One region of the Arthrobacter sp. P1_A5 genome, then DNA from elsewhere that is predicted to be linked to it. Evidence: riboswitches for the same ligand, from Rfam matches in the RefSeq annotation. Region 1 holds a riboswitch; the other holds the start of a gene.
What was found. A riboswitch is a leader RNA that binds a small molecule or an ion and turns the genes downstream of it on or off. The one in region 1 is predicted to bind cyclic di-AMP.
Positions count from the first base shown of each region.

Region 2: it holds a riboswitch for cyclic di-AMP, as region 1 does, so the genes downstream of both, AC1D1S_RS08295 (M23 family metallopeptidase) here and AC1D1S_RS16205 (aggregation-promoting factor C-terminal-like domain-containing protein) in region 1, are expected to answer to the same signal.

Region 1 is NZ_JBFTZL010000145.1:1,807-9,310, reverse strand. Features, by position in the region: gene AC1D1S_RS16210 (hypothetical protein) at 286-888, shown strand; gene AC1D1S_RS16205 (aggregation-promoting factor C-terminal-like domain-containing protein) at 1,047-1,898, opposite strand; cyclic di-AMP (ydaO/yuaA leader) riboswitch at 1,898-2,057, opposite strand; gene AC1D1S_RS16200 (sensor histidine kinase) at 2,242-3,852, opposite strand; gene AC1D1S_RS16195 (response regulator transcription factor) at 3,874-4,614, opposite strand; gene AC1D1S_RS16190 (hypothetical protein) at 4,855-5,871, shown strand; gene AC1D1S_RS16185 (winged helix-turn-helix domain-containing protein) at 6,419-7,282, shown strand.
Region 2 is NZ_JBFTZL010000038.1:15,631-23,467, reverse strand. Features, by position in the region: partial or broken gene AC1D1S_RS08330 (helicase-associated domain-containing protein) at 1-428, opposite strand, end outside; gene AC1D1S_RS08325 (hypothetical protein) at 439-672, opposite strand; gene AC1D1S_RS08320 (cold-shock protein) at 850-1,233, shown strand; gene AC1D1S_RS08315 (DUF3027 domain-containing protein) at 1,242-1,868, shown strand; gene AC1D1S_RS08310 (MFS transporter) at 1,913-3,208, shown strand; gene serC (phosphoserine transaminase) at 3,294-4,424, opposite strand; gene AC1D1S_RS08300 (iron-dependent transcriptional repressor DtxR) at 4,770-5,465, shown strand; cyclic di-AMP (ydaO/yuaA leader) riboswitch at 5,616-5,830, shown strand; gene AC1D1S_RS08295 (M23 family metallopeptidase) at 5,835-6,656, shown strand; cyclic di-AMP (ydaO/yuaA leader) riboswitch at 6,793-6,962, shown strand; gene AC1D1S_RS08290 (NlpC/P60 family protein) at 7,258-7,837, shown strand, end outside.

The DNA of each region.
Region 1 (7,504 bases):
GCCTCGGGGGCCGCCGGGCCGGCCGGCGTCGCCGTGGAGCGGGGCAGGGTTCCTGTGGCCTGGTCTGTGAATGTCATGGCTCAACTTTCCCGGCGGCCCATATGAAGGCTTTAGGGTCAAGCTGTGCGGGGGCTGTGGAAGTCGGGGCAGCCGGGCGGGTCGGGCCCGGCTACGCACAAAGGGAGCGCGCCAGTATCTGCCGCGGCATACCCGGGGGGCGGCTGGGATAGGCTCGCTTGGGACCGAAACGAGCATTGATTCCAACTGTAAGGGGCGGGGAATTCCTTGGATCTATTGGGCGGCATGGGCCGCGACGAGCTCCGCATCTTTTCGTGGGTTGCGGCCACCGTCTTCGCGCTTGTGGCCGGCGTCTGGCGTCCGCGCAGGCTTTATTGGACTGCCCTTGGTTCCGTCCTGCTCTTCGCGGCCCTCAACGCGGGTGCCGGGATCTACGTCCTGAACCATTTCGGTGATTCGCGCTGGTCTGCAGGGGGAGAACCGCCGCTGAGCGCTCCGTCGTTTTCCGGGACGCCAGTCGTGGGGCAGTTTCTGGGCCCACTGGACTCCGCTCTGAACGGAGTGGTTGGTGGGGTGAACGAGTTCCTGGCATTCAAGCAGGCACTTCCCGTAGCGCTGGACTTCCTTGCCGCATCCGGCTGGGCCCTGCTGGTTTCGTTCCCGCTTGCCGTTCTCGCCGCCGGCATCAGTTTCGCCGTGGCCAGGCGCCGAACAGCGGACTTCGAGAAATACCGTGCCACCGTTGACCTCCTCAAGGATGAGCTTGAGCAGGTCAAGCGGCAAATTTCTGCAGGGAATGCCGTCTACACGGCACTCCCTGCAGAGGACGAGGTCAATGATGTGCGGCCCAGACTGGCGCGCCGAGGATGATTCAGGTGCGTGCTGGAGTTGGCGTAGGTCCACTTAGCCATGTGGAGGCCGCCAAACCGAGCTGTGAAAAAACCGCCATTCTCGGCTAGCAGTCACACACAGGAGGCCCCGGATCCACGTGGATCCGGGGCCTCCTGTCCGGGCTGGTTAGGGCCGGTTTAGTACCAGTTGTGTGCGTAGTGGAAGTTCAGGGCGCCGCAGGGGGAGCCGTAGCGCGACTTGACGTAGTTCAGGCCCCAGTTGATCTGGGTCCGGTAGTTGGTCATGTAATCGGCGCCGGCGCTCGCCATCTTCGAGGCGGGCAGGGACTGGACCACGCCGTAGGCGCCGCTGCTGGCGTTCGTGGCGGTGGTCTTCCAGTCGGATTCCTTGGTCCACAGCTTGTGCAGGCACTGCATCTGGCCGGGTGCCCAGCCATAGCTTCCCAGCTGGGACGCGGCGTAGGCCTGCGCGCCGGCGGGGTCGTCGATTGCGACCGGTGCGGGTGCCGGTGCGGGGGCCGGAGCGGCTGCCGGTGCCGGAGCGGGAGCGGGAGCTGCCGCGGGAACCGGAGCGGGAGCGGGGGCTGCCGCGGGAACCGGAGCAGGTGCGGGGGCTGCCGCTGCTGCCGGCGCGGCAGCAGCTGGGGCAGGGATCAGCGCTTCGGCTGCCTTAACCTCCGAGATCTGGGGAGCCACGTTCTTTTCCGCTGGAGCGCCCGGCCCAGCCACCTGGACCCGCTCGAAGTTGAGCTTGGCCAGCGGGTCGGCGATCGTGGCCGCCTGGCTCGCAACATTCGCCGTGTGGGCGCCCGGCTCTGCCGCCTGGCTGGCGGCGCCGCCACCCAGCAGCAGTGCGCACGCGGCGGTGACGACGGCGGCACGGCGGCCGGTTACACCGAGCCCGGCGGCGAACCGCGACAGGGCGGATGCCTGCTTGACCGGTTCGGCGCGGTGGCGCGACTTGGCTGCGCCAACTGAGCGGGAATGCGAACCGCCGTCAGGGCGTGTTTGTACCTGGAATTCAGTCATGGTGGCCTCTCAACGCCGGCGGAGTTAGCTGTCGGGTTCGGATGAGGTCATCCGGCCGCACGGAACATCACGTGTCGGCTTCACCCCGAGGGCGCATGAAAGCAGAATGCCCGGGAACTCTGGGTCCCCCGCCTCTGCCTGGTCCAGCGGAATCCGGGAAGCGGCAGAGTTTGGCGTCCGTCCGGATATGCGGCACCGATGGCGGCGCACGCTAACGACGCTACAGGACCTGGCCGCTTAAGTCACATTTTGGTAACAGGAGTCACAGTGCCGGGGTGTCGGGTTGCGCCGGGTTCACGGGCCGGCCGGTCCGGGCCGTTTGCGCCGACGGCGGCCGTTCCGGTTAAGCCGGCGGCGGCGCGGCGGGCAGCCGCACGGCGAACTCCGTGCGGCCCGGCCGGGACGTGACCTCGACTGTTCCTCCGTGGGCCTCCACGATCGACTGGACAATGGACAGGCCCAACCCGCTGGTGCCCTCGGGCGTCGGCGCGGCGGTCGCCGTGCCGTGACCTCCGCGGCGGCCGGAAACGGCGCCGGAGGACGAGCGTGCGGGAGCCCCGGACCCGACCCTCGCCGTCGCGACGGCAGAATCGGCGGGGACGGCTGCGGGGTTCGACGCCGGATTGGTGCGCGAGGCGTCGGCCCGGGCGAAACGGGCGAAGACCCGGCCGATAAATTCCGGGGCGATGCCGCTGCCATTGTCTGTCACGGTGACCACGGCACTGCCGTCAGCCGAGCGCATAACGCCCGTGACCACCTTGGTCCCGGGTTCCGTGTGCTTGCGCGCATTGGACAGCAGGTTGGCGAGGACCTGGTGAAGCTGGGTCGCATCACCGCGCACCACCACGGGCTCGTCCGGAAGTTCCAGCTGCCAGATGCGGTCCGGGGCCATGACTTTCTCATCGCTGACCGTCTCGATGGCCAGCTGGGTGAGGTCGACGTCGGAGATTTTGAGCGGCTGCCCCTCGTCCAGGCGCGCCAGCAGCAGCAGGTCCTCCACGAGCGTGGTCATCCGCTCGGACTGGCTTTGCACACGGGCGAGGGACCTCTCGCCGTCGGGGGTGAAATGCTCGGTCATCCGCATCAGCTCCGTGTAGCCGCGGATGGCCGTCAGCGGGGTGCGGAGCTCGTGCGAGGCGTCGGCGACGAACTGCCGGACCTTCATCTCACTCTCCTGCCGCGCCTCGAGAGCGTTGGAGACGTTGTCCAGCATCTTGTTCAGCGCGTAGCCCACGCTGCCCACTTCCGTTCCGGGATGGGCAGCCGACGTCGGGACGCGGACCCCGAGCGCCACCTCGCCGGCGTCCAGCGGGAGACGGGAGACGTTGGTGGCGACCTCGGAGAGCTGTTCCAGCGGCTTCATGGTCCGCCGGATCAGGGCCGTGCCGGCGAGCCCGATCAGCACGAGCCCGCCTGCGGACACCACCACCATGGTCCAGACCAGGGAGGCCAAGGTGTTTTGTTTTTCAGCCAGCGGGAGTCCGGTCACAATCACGTCGCCGTACGGTGTACGCGCGGCCGTGAGCCGGTAGGCGCCGGCCGAAAGGCTGCGGTCCACGGACACGCCGCTCGGGGTCAGGGCCAGGAGAACCTTGTTGTCGGAGGGGGAGAGGCTCTTGACCGCGCCGTCCGCGGCCAGGAATCCGGCCCTGCTGACTTCGCCGTCGACTATCCGTGCGTTAAGCGTCCCGACGCCCTGTCCCCGGGCTTCGAGGGGGTCGGGGCGCCTGCCCGAATCGTCCGAGGAGGGCCGGCCGAACTCGCTCGAACGGTGGGAGGCCTGGTCCAGCTGGGTGTCGAGCTGCCGGGTGAGGAAGAGGTCCATGGAGGCGTAGCTGAACAAGCCCACAGCGCCGCAGATGGCCACGAGCAGCGCCATGGCGACCAGGACCAGCCGGGTGCGCAAATGCCACGTCGACGGGTTGCGCCAGTCGCGTCCGGGGACGCGGGTCATGCCGGAAAGTGAGGGCACGGATCAGTCCGCCGGTTTCAGGACGTACCCGGCTCCGCGCACCGTGTGGATCATGGGAGCGTGGTTGGCGTCGACCTTCTTGCGGAGGTAGGAAATGTACAGTTCCACGATGTTCGCCTGGCCGCCGAAGTCGTAGTCCCAGACACGGTCCAGGATCTGGGCCTTGCTGATGACCCGTTTCGGGTTTTCCATGAGGTAGCGCAGCAGCTCGAACTGCGTGGCGGTCAGGTGCATTTCCTCACCGGCCCGGGTGACTTCGCGGGTGTCGACGTTGAGCACGAGGTCTCCCACCACGAGTTCGGCGGTGTCCATGGCGGCCACTCCGGAGCGCTGGACCAGCCGGTGCAGGCGCAGCAGCACCTCTTCCATGCTGAACGGCTTGGTGACGTAGTCATCGCCGCCGGCCGCCAGTCCGGTGATGCGGTCCTGAACGGCATCCTTGGCGGTGAGGAACAGCGCCGGCACCTCAGGCGCGAACGCGCGGATCCTGTTCAGCAGTTCGACGCCGTCGAACCCGGGCAACATCACGTCCAGCACCAGCACGTCGGGGCGGAACTCCTTGGCGAGCCGGACGGCTCCGGGCCCGTCCTCGGCCACGGCCACGGACCAGCCGGCCATCCGCAGCCCCATGCTCATGAGCTCGGAGAGGCTGGGCTCGTCATCCACCACGAGGGCGCGGATGGGGGAGCCGTCCGGATGCGTGAGCTGGGGAAGGTTGTTGGTCATGGAGTGCGAAGTGGCCATGGGGACAACTCTCCGATCTGCCGGTTAGGCCGGGCTTTGGGGACCCTGTGCGGCACCTGTGAATCCCAGCCTAGCGAGCTGGATGCCGTTGCGGGACCGTACGGGCCGCAACGGCCATGTTCAATCCGCCCTTCCCGTCCGGCAACGTCACAGGCCGGGCTGTCGGCCCGCACAGCCCAAGCACAGGATCGCTCACCACGCTGGGGTGAACACCGATCCGCACCCTAAAGGAGAAATACCATGAGCGGTCAGCATCCCGGAGCCGGTTCCGGAGCAGCCCCCGAGTCAGCCCCTGTACCCGCCCCCACGCCCACCACCGGCGCGCCAGCGGCGCCCGCGCCCGTAACCACACCCCGTACTGCCTGGCAGTCCGGCGCCGGACACCCCGACGGCGGAACAGTCCAAACCGGGCACGCCGATGCCGGACACGCTGACGCCGGACAGGCTGACGCCGGACGCACCGGCGGCGGGCACGCCGAGGCCGGGCGGCCGGAAGCAGGCGCTGCCGGGGGCTGGGGCGCGCTTCCGGTTTGGCAGGTTCCGGCATCGGAACCTGCCTGGGGCATGCCCCGGCAGGAACCTGTCCCCGCCGCAGCCACAGGCTGGGGCGCGCCGGGAACTTCCGCCAAGACGGCCTCGGCGGCGAAGCCCTGGACCCTCAAGCGGGGGCTCGCCGTCGCCGGCGCCGCCGCAGTCCTGGCCGTCGGCGCCGGGGCCGGCGTCTATGCCCTCACCTCAAGCGCAACGGCAGCCACCGGTGCGGCCGGCGGGGCGGCAGCCGGCGGACCCGGCGGCCAGGGTGTCGCCCCAGGCGTGCCAGGTTCAGCACAAGACGGTTCCGCGCAAGGTGGTTTCGCGGGCGGCGGCATGCCGGGGCAGGGCGGTCCCGGCCACTTCGCTGCCGGTGGCATGGGCAGCGGGCTTTCCGCGGCAGTGCACGCCGAATACGTGGTGCTGCAAGGAAGCGCATACACCACGATGGCCGAGCAGTTGGGCACAGTGAGCGAGGTCAGCTCGTCCTCCGTGACGGTCAAGAGCAGCGACGGTTTCACGCGCAGCTATGCGCTGGGCAGCGACGTGGTGGTGAGTAATCTGCAACAGCGGCGCCAGCAGGCCGGCGGCACGGGCACGCAGCTGAGCGTCGCGGACATCGTCGCGGGCGGGACGGTGCGGATCGTGGCGGCCAAGGACGGTTCCGGCTACACGGCGGCCTCCGTCATGCTGGTCGCGGCGACAGCCACCGGCCAGTCGAACTGAACCGCCGCGGCCGGCATCGCCGCCGTGCCTTGCGGGCGGCGATGCCGGCTGCCCACTCCGTGGACCGCCTCGCAGGCAGCGGTGGGCAGGCGCGGTTTGGCCCAACTTGCCGTGCTGTGAATGATTTACCCGACGCCATCGACGTTGACCGAATAATATTCGATGAAGCGCACTTGCTGACCTTCCGGTCAGTAAAACACTTGTTATTTTATTGCCGCTACAGAATTGTGACTTGCGCTACAAATCCTCGATCTGTCTCACTATGTGGAACCTGGGGTCCATTGTTACTTGCACGTTTACATTGTTACGTTGCACACTTCAATTGTGAACAAGAACTCAACAGCACCTGCAGCCGCAGCTTCCTGGATCAGCACACCCGCTGGTACCGAGATGCGCTGTTGTCGAATGCACGCCTAACTTTTACACCCCTAAAGGTTTCTAGGCATTCGCCCCCAAGCCCAGAGTCGGGCGCCCCTCCCCAATTTCATTGCGGGGAAAGAAGCATTCGAGCCGCGATGACGGCCATTCACATTGAGGTAAGCATTCCATGTCAGTTGCATCCGGATACGTCCACATCTCCGTCCGTAACGCCAGCAAGGCCGGCCAGGCCTCAGGGATCCGCCAGGGCTTTGGCGGGCGCTCCGCGTTCGCCCCCGCCGGATCCGCGGGCAGCTTCCCCGCCCCCGGATATGCAGCGCAGGGCTACAACCCTGACTCCTACGGCCAGCTCCGTGCCGTCCCCCCCGCCCCCGCCACGGCACCCACCCCGGTGATCGCCCCGGGTGCCGGCAGCCCGGTCCGTCCGGCCCCCAGCGACAACGTCGCCCGCGGCTTCGTGCTGTACATGGGCATCGACGAGGAAACCGCTGCTGCAGCCGGCACATCCATCGCCAAGCTTGCCCAGGAAATCCGGGCCTACGCACAGTCGCTCGTGGCCGGTGCCGAAAGCTATGCCGCCGTCGCCGTCGCGCCGGCCAGTGCCCCGGGTTCCGCCCTCGACGTCGTCCGCTCGACCTTCGGTGACCCCACCGCGGGGGCCCGCCAGCGCACCGAGACCGCCCGCCTGCAGCAGCCGCAGGATCCGCGGCCTTCCGGGGTGCTGATCGACCTCGCCCGCCGTGAGGTGCACCTCGACGGCGAATCCCTGAACCTCACGTTCAAGGAATTCGAACTCCTGAACTACCTCGTGGAGAACGGCACCCGCACCGTGGGCCGCGACGAGCTCCTCGAAGGCCTGTGGCGGAACGCCGAAGAGGTCCCGAACGAGCGGACCATCGACGTCCACATCCGCCGCCTGCGTTCCAAGCTCGGCCGCCTCGCCAACACCGTGCGCACCGTGCGCGGCCAGGGCTACCGGTTCTACGAGCACCCCGAGGTGGTTGTCTGGGCCGCTCCGGAATACTCGATCTAGCTTCCAGCCCACGCAAAGCGCCCGTTCCCTGCCCAGGGAGCGGGCGCTTTCGCGTTTCCGGAAGCTTCAGTGGCTTTCCGCCGGCAGCCACATTCCCCGACGGGCGCATTGGGTGGGCTGGCTGACGGGCCTCTGCCGCCGCTGCTGGTGGGTCGCGGTTAGACTCTGTTGCCTTTTGGGGGTCCGGCGTAGTCTCGGACCGTTGAGCCGACTATTGGGAGG
Region 2 (7,837 bases), on a different contig from region 1:
GGGTAGATGCCAATCACGTCCTTGAGGCTGCCGACCGGAAGGTAGTGGCGCTGCTTGGCGGCGGCGGGGGTCGCGCCGTGCGGCGGATCGGCGCGGTGGACGAGGGCCAGTTCCTGCAGGGAATGGAGGAGCCGGTCGACGGCGGCAACCGAGGAGCCGTTGATCAGTTTCTTCAGCATCGCCGCCGACGCGCTGTGCCCGGTATCGGCGTTGGTGCACAGGTGCAGGGTTTCCAGGACCTGCATCTGCGGGCGGTTGAGCCGTTCGAGGGCCCGCTGCACGCTGACGCGTCCGCTGGCGCGGGCGGCGAGGGCGGCGAAGTCCGGGACGCCGGGAGAAATCAGGTCCGGCCGCGCGGAGAACAGGGCCCGCAACGATTCGTCGCTTCGTGCCTGAAGTTCCTTGCTGAGCGCGCGGATGAGGGACATCGCTCCAACGTTACCTTTCGCCGGGCCCGCGCGGGCGGCGCCGGGCTGCCACCGCGTCGACAACGAGGGCCAGCATGAGCAGGAATGCCACCGGGAGGCCGTAAAGGGCCGTCGAGGTAATCCAGGCCGGCGCCACGGCATTGTTGAAGGCCATGGCCATGACAGCGCCGACGGCAACGAGGGACAGCACAGCAAGGGTGGCCGCTACGATCATCAAAGGCCGCCGGTAACGCGTCAGTGTCATGGGGGCAACGCTAACAGTCCGGCATCGCCCGCGCCTCAAGCCGTTAAAGTGAACCAGGCAGGATAACCTTGGAGATACAGACCAACACGGTCCGGGCAGTCATACCCTGAACCCGCGTATCCATGCGGATGCGGTGACCGCCGGCCGTGTCCCCGCAGAACGAAGAAGGTTGATTACGTGCCTACCGGCAAGGTCAAGTGGTATGACAAGGAAAAAGGCTTCGGATTCCTCGCGGGCGAGGACGGCCAGGAAGTCTTCCTGCCCAAGTCCGCGCTGCCCGAAGGCATTACGGAGCTCAAGGCCGGCACGCGTGTTGAATTTGGTGTAGCCGACGGACGCAAGGGTGCCCAGGCCCTGGGCCTGCGCGTGCTGGACAAGACGCCGTCCATCGCCAAGGCAAAGCGGCCCAGCGCCAGGGACCTTGCCCCGCTGGTCCAGGACCTCGTCAGCGTGCTGGATAACCTGTCCGGGACCCTGTCCGCGGGCAAGTACCCGGAAGGCAACAAGGGCAAGGCGATCGCAGCGGCCCTCCGTAAGGTTGCCGACGAGCTGGACGTATAAGGCTTTTGATGACTCAGGAACCTGATCAGTTGCCGGCGCCGGATGCCGGAACCGCAGCGCCCGCCGGGGCTAAAGCAACCGGCCCCAAGCAGGGAATCCGTCCGCGCGCCGGCGTGCCCGTCTGGCGCACCGGCAAGCCTGACGCCTTCCTGGCCGCAGCCGTCGACGTCGCCCGCACCGCGGTGGAGGGCATTGCCCCCGCCGAGCAGATCGGCGAGCACATCGGCGCCCGGAGCGAGGGCGACCGCCTGGTGACCCACCTGTTCGAATCCAGGCTCCCCGGATACCTGGGGTGGCAGTGGTACGCCGTGCTGACACGCAACTCGCGCTCCAAGGTGGTCACGGTGGACGAACTTGGCCTTCTGCCCTCCGAGGACTCCATCCTGGCACCGGCCTGGGTTCCGTGGGCCGAACGGGTCCGGCCGGAAGACGCGCAGGCTGACGAGGCTGCCGAGGCGCCGTCCGGTCCCGAAGCGCCGTCGCAGGCGTCCGACGCCGACCAGCAGGATGACGCTGACGACGACGACGCCGACGACGCTGACACCGCCGACACCGACGACGACGCCGACGACGCCGACACCGACGCCGACGCCGACGACGCCGAGCGGGAACGCTCAACGGGCGAGGCCGACTAGCGGTTGGAAGCGTCCGGGAGCGTGTCTGGGGAGGGCTGGGGCTGATGTCCACGTTCAAATCCCTGCACATCCTGAACTACCGGATCTGGTTCGTCGGCGCCCTTATTTCCAACGTTGGCACCTGGATGCAGCGCACCGCCCAGGACTGGCTGGTGTTCGCCCACCTGACGGCGCACGATGCCGGGGCGGTGGGAATCACGATGGCCCTGCAGCTGGGCCCGCAACTCTTCCTGGCACCCGTGGCCGGACTGGTCGCCGACCGGTTCAACCGCAAGCGGCTCCTGGTGCTGACGCAGTCCGCCATGGCGCTGCTGAGCGCGGGGCTGGGCATCCTGGTGGTCACGGGCGCGGCGCAGCTCTGGCACGTCTACGCCTTCGCCCTGATGCTCGGGGTGGTTTCCGCCCTGGACGCCCCCGTCCGGCAAACCTTCGTCTCGGAACTGGTCCAGGACGACTACCTCCCCAACGCCGTGGCCCTGAACAGCGCGTCTTTCAATGTTGCCCGGATGATCGGTCCGGCCGTCGCCGGCGTGCTCACGGCCGTCGTCGGGCCCGGCTGGGTCTTCCTCATTAATGCGCTCACCTTTGTGCCCCTGTTGCTGAGCCTGGCGAAAATCCCGTCGTCGTCGCTGCGCCGGCTGCCGCGGGCACCGGCGGGCAGGGGCAGGATCCGGGAGGGGCTGCGCTATGTGAGGTACCGTCCGGATTTGATCGTGGTGCTGGTGGCGATCTTCATCGTGGGAACCCTGGGGCTGAATTTCGCCCTGTTCATCGCGGCCATGGTGGGGACCGAATTCGGCCTGGACGCGGGGGCCTTCGGCCTGATGAATTCGATCATGGCCATCGGATCCGTCGCCGGGGCCCTGCTGTCCGCCGGGCGCGGCAAGCCACGGCTGCGGGTCATCTTCGGGGCGGCCGCCGCCTTCGGCGTGACCTCGGGCATCGCAGCGATGGCCCCGAACTACTTCTGGTACGGCGTCGCACTTGTGCCCGTGGGGCTGTTCGCGATCACCATGATGACGAGCGCAAACGGGTACGTCCAGACCACCACAGAGCCCGTAATGCGGGGCCGGGTGATGGCCCTCTACATGGCGATCTTCATGGGCGGAACTCCCCTCGGGGCACCGCTCGTCGGCTGGGTGGCAAACACCGCCGGCCCCCGCTGGTCCATGGCGGTCGCGGCGGGCGCCGGCCTGCTGGCGGCCCTGATCGGGCTGGTGTGGATCATCCGCGCGAAGCACCTGCGGCTCCACTTCAACCGCCGCGCCCACGGGCTGCGGTACTTCCGCGTCGAAAGCCGGACCGGCGCGGCCGGTGCCGGCAGGGACCCGCGGCCGTAGGCATAGCAGGGCGGACGGACCTGAAACGACGACGGCGCCGTCACGGCCTAGGTCCTCAGGGGCCGTGACGACGCCGGACGCAGGGCTACTTCTTCAGTTCCGCCACGACGAAATCGATGCACTCGAGCAGTGCCGAGACATCGTCGGGCTCGATCGCCACGAAGGTGGCGATGCGCAGCTGGTTGCGGCCCAGCTTGCGGTACGGCTCGGTGTCGACGACGCCGTTGGCCCGGAGCACCTTGGCGATGGCCGCGGCGTCGATCGAGTCATCGAAGTCGATCGTGGCGATCACGTTCGAGCGGTCCTCGGCCTTGGCCACGAACGGCGTGGCGTATTCGGACGCTTCGGCCCAGCGGTAGATGCGGCCGGCAGAATCCGCGGTCCGGCCGGCGGCGAAGTCCAGGCCGCCGTTGGCGTTGAGCCACTGCACCTGGGCGTCCAGGGTCACCAGGGTGGCCAGCGCGGGGGTGTTGTAGGTCTGGTTCAGCCTGGAATTGTCGATCGCCGTCTGGAGGTCAAGGAAGTCGGGAATCCAGCGGTTGCCGGCCTTGATCCGTGCCGCCCGTTCCAGCGCGGCCGGGGAGAACAGGCCCAGCCACAGGCCGCCGTCGGATGCGAAGTTCTTCTGCGGCGCGAAGTAGTACACGTCCGACTCCGCCACGTCCACGTCCAGCCCGCCCGCGGCCGAGGTCGCGTCCACGAGCACCAACGACCCCTCGTCGGCGCCGGCCACCCGCTGGACGGGTGCGGCAACGCCGGTTGAGGTCTCGTTCTGCGGCCACGCATAGACGTCGACGCCGGCCTCCGCCCGGGCGGTGGGGCGGGTGCCGGGTTCGGCCTTGATGATGGAGGACTCGGCAAGGAACGGCGCCTTGTTGGTGGCGGAAGCGAACTTCGAGCCGAACTCGCCGAAGGACAGGTGCTGCGCCTTGTTCTCCACGAGCCCGAAGCTGGCAATGTCCCAGAACGCGGTAGATCCGCCGACGCCCAGCACCACTTCATAGCCTTCCGGTGCCCGGAAGAATTCGCTGAGGCCGCTGCGCACCGAGCCGACCAGGTTCTTCACGGGCGCCTGGCGGTGGGAGGTCCCCAGCAGCTTCGACGATGCCGCGGCCAGGGCGTCCATCTGTTCCGGCCGGACTTTGGACGGGCCGGCGCCGAACCGTCCGTCCTTGGGCAGGAGGTGGGCGGGGATCGTGATGCTGGTGTCGCTCACAGTGGCTCCAATTTTCGGCTGGTTCGTAGCGTGGCTGGGAGGTGGCGGGCAGGGATGGCTACCACGGACACCCCTCTTCATTCTGCCTGTCTTATTTTGCCTGACAGCTCCCGGCGATACAGAAAAAGGCCTGTCATAGTCCGGTCATTGAGACGCCGGGGACGGCCGGCCGGCTGGGGCTGGGACAATAGCTTCAGGTCGATCGAAAGATTATCCGGAGTAATTCAAAATAGGCTAGGCTGGCATGCGAACGTACGGCGGTTCCCGCCTGGGCGCATCCTGCATGCAGCCCGCACGCGGTACGGTGGGAATGACGCTAGGACTGCGCTCGAGGAGCTGAGCTGAATGACGGATCTGATCGATACTACGGAGATGTATCTTCGGACCATTCTGGAACTTGAAGAAGAAAACATCGTTGCCCTCCGCGCCCGCATCGCCGAACGGCTCCGCCACTCCGGCCCCACTGTGTCCCAGACGATCGGCCGGATGGAGCGCGACGGGCTGGTGGTTGTTTCCGGCGACAGGCACCTTGAACTGACGGAAATCGGACGGAAACGTGCAATCGGTGTCATGCGCAAGCATCGTCTGGCCGAACGCCTCCTCGCGGACGTGATCGGGCTCGACTGGGCCTACGTCCACGAGGAAGCGTGCCGCTGGGAACATGTCATGAGCGAACGCGTCGAGCGAAGAATCTTCGAGATGCTCAACCACCCGACAGTCTCGCCTTACGGAAACCCTATTCCGGGGCTGGCGGATCTTGGCGGCGTGCCCAACGGCGCCCCCGTGGACAGGCCCGTGAACCTGCTGGAGGCCATGGCCGGCTACGGGGTAACTTCCCGGGTTACGGTCAACCGGCTCGCGGAGCCGATCCAGGTGGAGCCGGAGCTTCTGGCCCAGCTCGACGAGGGCGGAATCCGGCCTGGCGCGCTGGTCTCGCTGGAGCGGGTGGGGGAGTACATCTCGGTCCGCGTCCCCGATATCGAAGGTGCCCTGGAACTGCCGCCCGAGGTTGCCGCGCACGTCTTTGTAACAGTCGCCTGACCAGCCACTACGCGCCGGTCATGGGACGACCCACGAGTTGTCCACAATTGCGGTTACGGATTTATTACCGGGCGGCTTAATCGCCTATAGTTAGTGCCCAGTACCGATACCAAAGCGTTACCTGATCCGAAGCCGAGCCCTGCCAGCGGATCAGTCGCAGAACTACCTCCTGGCAGGGGCGGGGGAACCACTTTCGGCTGCTACTTCGGCAGCCTTGGGGTGAAGTCCGTCAGCGGCAAGCAGCTTCCACCGAAGGATCCCCTAGGGATGCCTCTGTGCGTGGCTGCCTGCAACGGCGGACCGGGTCTTTGATCTCTCTGACCCGAATCCGACAGCTAACTTCGCAGGCCATCCAGAGAGGAACCCTTCTTGACCACCCAGACCGCCAGGGGCCGTCGCCGCGCGACCGGTCCCGCTCCGGAGCCGCGTCCCGTCGTCGCACACACGGCCGAACGCCCGCGGGACGTGCACCGCGATGAACGCCGTCGCCGTCGCAGTCCGTTCCGCCAGGTCACGGACTTTGCCGCGGCAAGCGGAGTCGGGCAGAAGGCCGGGATCGCACTGGCCGCAACTGGTCTGGTTCTTACCGTGACGGTCCCCGTCACGAGCCCGGTGATGGCTTCGAATCCGGGCGGATCCGGCGCGCTCTCCGCCGCCGTGCAGCCGGATGTCACCGCTGCCGCCGCCGCCAAGGTCGACTTCAACCGCACGGCCGTCACCACGAAGGGCGATCCGGACGGGAAACTCAAGCAGCTGCTGAGCGCCCAGTCTGTGGGCACGATCACCCGCGCGGCATCGGCCGGCACCCTGGGTGCGCCGCTCGACCAGCTGGTCACGGCCTCGCCCTTCGGCTACCGTGTCAGCCCCATTACCGGGGGCGCGGGGGAGTTCCACCGCGGCCAGGATTTCGCCGCCCAGTGCGGCACGGCGGTCCACGCGGCCGCCAGCGGCACCGTGACCTTCAACGGCTGGCATCCCTTCGGCGGGGGGAACCGCGTGGTCATCGATCACGGCAACGGCCTGGAGACCACGTACAACCACCTGTCCTCGGCTTCGGTCAAGGTCGGCCAGAAGGTTTCCCGCGGTGACGTCGTCGCCATGAGCGGAACCACCGGCGCCTCCACGGGCTGCCACCTCCACTTTGAAGTGATGGTCAACGGCGATGTCGTTGACCCGCTCGGCTGGCTCTAAAAAGACGATGGGCTGCTCTCAACTTCCTGTGACACGCCGTGATCTGAATGTGACATTGGATCAGGACTGCTGTAGGGTTTGAAGCACGCCAACTTTTCCGAAGTTGGCGCTCTTGAGTGGATTGCCTAGCTCTGCCACCGCTCAAGGTCCGTTCGCATTACATCGTCTGGCAGGGGCGGGGGAACCAATTTTGGCCTTCGAAAGAAGGCCTTGGGGTTAAGTCGCAAAGCTTCCCAGGAAGCAGCGCGGCCGGGTGACTCCCATCCGAATCCGACAGCTCACCTCGTAGGCATTGGGAGAGGCTACTTTCGTGTCTTCACGCCACAATTCTGCGCGCATGCGCACCGGCGAGGCTCTGTCGAGCCCGCTGGAATCCACATCACGTGCCGCCCTTGCCGGCGCCCGGATTGGATCACGTTCCGCAGGCTCAATCGCTACCGAGCCCGGACAGCATGCAGTTTCCGCTTTTGGCGCGTCTTCGCAGTACACCCTTCGCTAAGTAACCCATTTCGGGGCGATCCGGCGTACCCCCAAGATGCCGGAGCGTCCTCAGTCCGTGCCCGAAAGCGCGCGGTCCAAGGATCACGAAAGAGAGAACTTAATGACTACTCGTGCAAACGTTGCACGGCACCGCGCCGAGGTCACCAAGACCAACTCGCTGGCTGTAATTGCTAAGGCTGTCGGCGACAACGCCGGCGGCATGGGCCGTCAGGCCGCGGTCATCGCCGCAGCTTCCGGTCTGGTCCTGACCAGCGGAATCGCAGCCAACGCTGCTGAAACCAATGTTCAGCGCGAATCCACCTCCGCTTCGGCCCTGGAAGTCCAGTCCGCAGCTCCGGCCACCATCTCGGCCGCTTCCACCATCGCGATCTCCTACGAGAAGCCCGCCGTGACCACCACGCCGGCTCCCGTCGTCGAGGCTCCCAAGCCCGTCGTGAAGGTCCAGGACGCCACGGCCACGGCTACAGCCACCCGCGCCGGCGGCACCGAGCTTGGCGTCAGCGGCGGCGTCGCTGCCCAGGCCCCCGCGGGCATCGGAAGCGGCGCAGGCGCGACCATCGCCGCTGCTGCCTACGCACAGATCGGCGTGGCGCAGGACTGCACCGCCCTCGCCACCAACGCCCTGGCCGCGGCCGGCATCCACTACCACGGCTGGCCGGCAGGTTACCTTTCCCTGGGCC